3 regions of the Lysinibacillus sp. NPDC097195 genome follow, and region 1 is predicted to be linked to each of the others. Evidence: riboswitches for the same ligand, from Rfam matches in the RefSeq annotation. Region 1 holds a riboswitch; each other region holds the start of a gene.
The links. Region 1 has a riboswitch for cobalamin ahead of ACIQXI_RS21090 (FecCD family ABC transporter permease). Riboswitches for the same ligand answer to the same signal wherever they lie in the genome.
Positions count from the first base shown of each region.

Region 2: another riboswitch for cobalamin. It lies ahead of cobT (nicotinate-nucleotide--dimethylbenzimidazole phosphoribosyltransferase); the one in region 1 lies ahead of ACIQXI_RS21090 (FecCD family ABC transporter permease).
Region 3: another riboswitch for cobalamin. It lies ahead of ACIQXI_RS15635 (ABC transporter substrate-binding protein); the one in region 1 lies ahead of ACIQXI_RS21090 (FecCD family ABC transporter permease).

Region 1 is NZ_JBIWDP010000009.1:32,344-34,551, forward strand. Features, by position in the region: gene ACIQXI_RS21085 (YdhK family protein) at 1-446, opposite strand, end outside; cobalamin riboswitch at 625-816, shown strand; gene ACIQXI_RS21090 (FecCD family ABC transporter permease) at 967-2,013, shown strand; gene ACIQXI_RS21095 (heme ABC transporter ATP-binding protein) at 2,019-2,208, shown strand, end outside.
Region 2 is NZ_JBIWDP010000001.1:2,147,229-2,149,436, forward strand. Features, by position in the region: gene ACIQXI_RS11205 (trimeric intracellular cation channel family protein) at 1-88, shown strand, start outside; gene cobT (nicotinate-nucleotide--dimethylbenzimidazole phosphoribosyltransferase) at 194-1,252, opposite strand; cobalamin riboswitch at 1,355-1,531, opposite strand; gene ACIQXI_RS11215 (rhodanese-like domain-containing protein) at 1,619-1,921, opposite strand; gene hfq (RNA chaperone Hfq) at 2,171-2,208, opposite strand, start outside.
Region 3 is NZ_JBIWDP010000003.1:70,031-72,238, forward strand. Features, by position in the region: gene ACIQXI_RS15635 (ABC transporter substrate-binding protein) at 1-954, opposite strand, end outside; cobalamin riboswitch at 1,142-1,326, opposite strand; gene argS (arginine--tRNA ligase) at 1,483-2,208, opposite strand, start outside.

The DNA.
Region 1 (2,208 bases):
GCATCTGTCTTAACTTCTGTGCCCGGTGCTAAAGGTGCCTCACCTGGATTCACTAATTCCTCATGTATTACCCATTTGTGATTTTCTACTTTTTTTCCACCAGTCGTCGGTTCATAGGAAATAATATAGGCAGTTGTATCATATGCCCCCACAATCGTTGCTTGTGCGCCTGCCATCCCTGCCATATGTCCTTCCTTAATAATAGCGGTACTGCCAACTGGATATTTAGGGTTTTCTGCAGTTTTTAAAGTGGGCGGAACTTCACCTGAGCTTGAATGTTTCATCGTGGAGTGATCCATTTCGTCTCCTTTGTCTGTTTGTGCTTGAGAATCTGTTGTGTCATTATTAGCAGTTTCCGACTTCGATGCATCCTCAGTGCATGCTGATAATAGTAGTAAAGCAAATACAGCAACTAAACTTAACAACCAATTTCTTTTTAATATCATGTGAAACTCCTCCTTACTAGTTAATTGTCTTTAATGTAACAAGTAAATGTGCAGAAAATATGGATTTGATTTTGTGCGAAATATTATTTGTCTGAAGTTGAAAAGATGAAAGAATAATTCCTATAAGGAAGAAGCTATAGACTACGATAATTATGTATGATAGAATCGTCATAATTTTAAAATTTCAGATACTAATGGTGTGACGCTTATTTAATGAGCGCCACTTAAAAGGGAAGTCGGTGTAAGTCCGACGCTGTCCCGCAACTGTAACGAGGAGTTCTATAATGATTCACCACTGTTTTCGAATGGGAAGGTAATTATAGATACGATGAATCGAAGCCAGGAGACCTGCCATTTAGTTCATACCTGTAATGCCCACGAGGATGCAAGCAATTACGGACAATGATGGATTCTTTCTGACTTTGTTTAGCCGAGGGTATTTCTATGCATTCTTGCGTAGAATACCCTTTTTTATTGCTTGCTTCGTCATTATTTTGAGTGATTAGGAGCTAGTAAACAGATGAATAAAAAATTTATATTTTTTGCTATTACCCTTGTTCTAGTATTAATTGCTTCCATGACGCTGGCAATTATGATTGGGTCGGTATCGATAACACCATTACATGTATGGAAGGTTATTCTGTCGAAAATTTCGATTTTCCCAAATTCGATTGAGGCTGATTGGAGTCGGTCACAGGAGATTATTATATGGCAAATTCGTGTTCCACGCGTACTGCTTGCAGCGATTGTTGGAGCAGGCTTAGCTATTGCTGGTGCAGCTGTGCAAGCCCTTGTCCGTAATTCGATTGCAGACCCGTATGTTTTAGGTATTTCTTCTGGGGCAACAGTCGGTGCAACGGCAGTCATTATTTTAGGAGCATTTTCATTTTTAGGAATCTATGCACTTTCGGTAGCTGCATTTTTAGGTTCTTTTATTGCCATGGTCATGGTCTTTCTCTTATCACGGGTTGGTGGACGTATTTCTATCTTCCGCTTGTTGCTAGCAGGAATGGCAGTATCGTTTATATTGTCTGCGACTTCTAATTTTATGTTAATGATGTCTAAAGAAGAGGGCGGTATAAAAGCGGTTATGTATTGGATGCTAGGCAGTCTTGCAGGAGCAAAATGGAGTAATATACTCATTCCCGTCATAATTTTTCTAATCGTCTTTGTTTTGCTATGGCTACATTATCGTCATTTAAATCTATTGTTACTTGGGGAAGAGGCGGCAGTCACGTTAGGTGTTAATTTACAACAGTTCCGAATACAGCTAATCCTGCTCGTATCATTATTAACAGGTGTGCTTGTTGCAGTAAGTGGTGCAATTGGTTTCGTTGGTTTAATAATCCCTCATATCGTACGTTTATTAGTAGGATCTAATTATAAATATGTCATCCCAATCAGTGCATTGTTAGGGGCAGTTTTCTTAGTGTGGGCAGATGCGATTGCGCGTGTATTAATTGCTCCAGAAGAAATGCCAATCGGAATTATTACGGCTTTTTGCGGCGGGCCATTTTTTATTTGGCTATTACGCCGTAACAATTATTCTTTTGGTGAAGGAGATTAGGAGCGATGACATTAGAAGCGAAGCGTGTATCATACTCCATTCAAGATCAACGCATATTAGAAGATGTAAGTATTCAAATAAAAGCAAAGCAATTTGTCGGTTTAATCGGTCCTAACGGAAGTGGAAAGTCGACACTATTAAAAAATATGTATCGTTTATTGAGGCCAGAAAGTGGTACTGTATTTTTGCATGAGC
Region 2 (2,208 bases), on a different contig from region 1:
TGTATTATTCGGTGTCATTACGATACTACGCGTACTATCTTATATGAAGAAATGGCGCTTGCCATTGCGTAAGTTGCATCGAGCTTAATAGAGGGGGCTACTTCATTAAAGAAGCGAAGGAGGTCCCCTGACATAAAAAAAGTGTTAAATTGAATTCAATTCAATCTAACACTTTTTGCTTTTTCTAAATCAATTATTCCTTAGCTATTAGCGCCATCGTCTCTGCTAATGTTGCCATCTTGCTTACCATCGAACAAGCTGCATCTAAAATTGGAAAGGCTAAAGCTGCACCAGAGCCTTCTCCCAATCGCATATTCATATGTAGCATCGGCTCGACGCCTAACAGTTTGGCAGCAATTTTTGCACCTGGTTCTTCAGAGGCATGAGAAGGAATTATATAGTCTTGCACTTTCGGTTCCAATTCATGGGCAATAAGCGCTGCTACCGTAGAAATAAAACCATCAATCACAACTGGTTTACGATTGGCAGCAGCAGCAAGTATAACGCCAGCCATTGCACCGATTTCTAACCCACCTACTTTGGCAAGAATATCAATTGCATCATGACGATTCGGTTTGTTTAATTCAATAGACTTTTGAATAACAGCTACTTTATGTTCGATTCCTCCTGACCCTAGCCCAGCACCGAACCCAGTTACTTCATGCGGATGACAGCCATGAAGCACAGATAATATCGCGGCACTCGGTGTTGTATTACCAATCCCCATTTCACCAGTAGCAAGTACATTTGCCCCTTGTGCAATTTCCGCTGTCGCAACTTCAATGCCTACTTCAAGCGATTGAATGGCTTCTGCTCTAGTCATCGCTGGACCTAATGCCATATTATCTGTACCGTATTTAATTTTCTTAATGAGCACACCCGCATCAAGCGGAACATCTTCTTTGACGCCAACGTCTACCGTTACTACTTTTGCATTTGTTATGTTAGCAATCGCACAAACGCCTGTCACCCCTTTAGGAAAATTCAACGTTTGGAGCAACGTTACATCTTGCGGGTTTGACGTGACGCCTTCAGCACAAACACCGTGATCTGCCGCACAGACGATAATTGTTTTATGATCTAGTTTAGGATTTAGTTGTCCGGTGATTCCAGCTAGTTGTATGGCAAGTGACTCCAGTTTCCCCAAGCTATTTGGTGGCTTGCTAAGGGAATCAATATAGTTTTTAGATTTTTCCATCATTTGTTTGTCAGCGTATTGAATACTTTGCAACGTTTGCTGTAGTAGTTCCATCGTTATCTCTCCTTTTAATATCTTTTACATACAGAATGAAAAAAAAGAAAAGCCTGTAGTTTATTTCATCACAAATAAACTACAGACTTTTCCATCGTCTATATCATCCGAAGCAATTAGGCAGGTCTCCTGGCTCAATCTCAACATTTTATAGAACCTTCCCAGACAATGCTAGTGGTATTTTTCTATAAAACTCCATTTTACAGTGGCGGGACCGCTAAAGATTTTCACTTTATTCCCTATTCTCCCAAAGCGGGCACCTAATGCTTGTATGTAATTACTTTCAATTTACGACAAAGTATTTTTAGTGTCAATAAAAAAGAGGTAGTAAACGACTGACTCGTTCAATACCTCTGTAACGCTATATTATTTAAATTCTAATTCCCCATCGTAGGCTAACATGCCACCTTCAAGGTTTGTTACATCATAGCCTTGTGCTTCTAAATAGGCACAAGCATTTGCTGAACGTGCACCAGCTTTACATACAATAATGTATGGTTTTGCACTATCTAATTCGTTTAAACGTTCAGGTATTGTACCAAGTGCAATATGTTGGGCACCCGGGATTACGCCTTGTGCTACTTCATCATCTTCGCGTACATCAATAATGTATAGGTCTTCGTTAGCATCTAAGCGTTCTAATAATTGTGTTGTATCCATCGATTTCATTTGTGTAATCCTCCAATATATCAATTTCCTATTACATTATAGCGTGTACGAAAAAAAACAGCTAGTGATGTAACACCGCTATGACTTAGGAAGGGCTGCTAGCAGCTTTGCGATGCGCCACGAAGTCCTTTTCACTCGCCACAAAAACTTTGCGATATACTAAAAAAGAATAAAAAAATACAAAAGGCATGAGATTGAACTTCTTTCTGCCTTTTGTCAATATGTCGCACTTATTGCTAAGTATATTTTCTATACTTCTGTCTCTAAAAATTCAACTTGCTTAGCTG
Region 3 (2,208 bases), on a different contig from region 1:
AGGATAGATGGCTTTCGCTAATTCTTCAAGTCCATCTGCTAAACGCGGGCCTTGTCGACTTGTCATATTTTCATCTACTTGGACAATGGCCCTATTTTTGACTGCCGTAATCGTCTCAAAGCCTGCTCGTTGAGGAATTTTCGTTAAAATATCGGGCACATAATTATATGTAACCACGATAACATCTGGATTTTTTGTAATAATTTGTTCTGCATCAATTTTGAACCAGCCGTCCGTGTCTGCTGCGATATTTTCAGCATGAATCATATCTAGCATCTCCTGCATAAACGTGTCCTTACCAGGGGTGTAAATTTCAGGTTCGTCTGATGTTTCTACAAATACTTTTTTCGGCTTGACGTCTTGCAATTTCGCTTGTACTTCTTCCACCTTAGCTTTCATAGTCGCAATCATTTTTTGAGCTTCTGGTAGCTTCCCAGTGGCGCGTCCTAATTGCTCCATCGTCGTATAGGTTTCATTAAAATTACTTGCATTTGTTACAACGAATACTTTTACCCCCGCCGCTTCAAGTTGCTCCATCGCTCCCTCTAAAGAAGCTATACCTGATTCATGCGCAAAAACGATATCTGGTTGTAACGCAATAATTTGTTCAATATTAAAGTCCATACTACCGACCTTTTCTTTGTCGGCTACCTCTGGTGGATAATCATCGTAATCATTAACGCCAACGATTTTATCATTTAAGCCAAGGCTAAATAAAATTTCTGTGTTACTTGGAATAAGGGATACCATTCGCTCAGGTGGTGCTTCTAGTACGATATCCTTGCCAGTAGCATCTGTTATTGTCAATGGAAACGTTGCTTCTTGTTGTGTTGTTACTTGTTGCTCTTGCGTTTGTGAGGCAGCTTCTTGGTCATTTTTCGATTGTTCTCCACATGCTGCAAGTAAGCCCAGTGCCAAAAATGCTGATAAACCTATTTTCCAATACTTTTTCATTGTAAACCTCCTTTATACGTGCACTGTTCAACTTTAGTCATTTCTTGATGAAGTCACTCATCATCCGACAGATCACCTATGTACACTGTTTAACGACAAAACCTACCAAAACATAAAAACCCCTCGTCAGCTTAACGAGAGGCGGTGCTTGCACAAAAAAACCACCATCCTATCCTCGTAGGCTGCAATGTAATGTTCTATAAAGGCAGGTCTCCTGGCTCGTGCTCCAAATGCTTTTTCATGCCTTCCCAAAAAAATTTCAGTGGCACAAATTGAAAAAACTAACACTTACAGTGGCGGGACCGCACCGGAATTACACCGATTTCCCTTTTCACTTTACTGTCGTAAAGAACCTTTATACTATTCAGTTGATTTTATTATACATGAAAAAAGAGCCTATGCAGAGTGCCTGGCACTCAAACAATTCTGAAAATTGACAGCGTAGTGCCTGGCACTCAAACAATTATGTAGTACCCTCTAGCATAAAAATCCCCGACACGCATTTGTGTCGGGGCATTATAGTTGTTATTACATTTTTTCCGGTGCAGATACGCCGATTAGACGTAGTGCATTGGCAATTGTTGTACGAACAGCCGTAATTAGAGCTAAACGAGCTTCTGTTAACTCTTTATTTGATGCATCTAACACTTTTTCAGCATTATAGAAGCTGTGGAATGCAGCTGCTGTTTCTTGAATGTAATTCGCGATACGGTGCGGTGTACGGAATTTCGCTGCATCCGCCACTACTTTCGGGAAATCACCAATTTTTTTCAATAGGTCAATTTCTTTTTCAGCACTTAACAGACTTAAGTTCGCTGTTGAAGCAGCAAAACCTTGTTCAGTTGCAGAACGTAAAATTGAAGAAATACGAGCATGTGCATATTGTGCATAGTACACTGGGTTTTCGTTTGATTGCGATACAGCAAGGTCAAGATCAAAGTCCATATGAGAGTCACCCGCTGTTTTCACAAAGAAGTAACGTACTGCATCTAGGCCAACTTCTTCAACAAGCTCACGCATTGTTACGGCATTGCCTGTACGTTTCGACATTTTAAATTTCTCACCGTTTTTATATAGTTGCACCATTTGAATAACTTCCACTTCCAGTGTGTCACGGTCATAGCCAAGTGCTTGAATAGCCGCTTTCATACGTGGAATATAGCCGTGGTGGTCAGCTCCCCAAATATTAATTAATTTATCAAAGCCACGAACAATTTTGTCCTCATGGTATGCAATATCAGGTGTTAAATATGT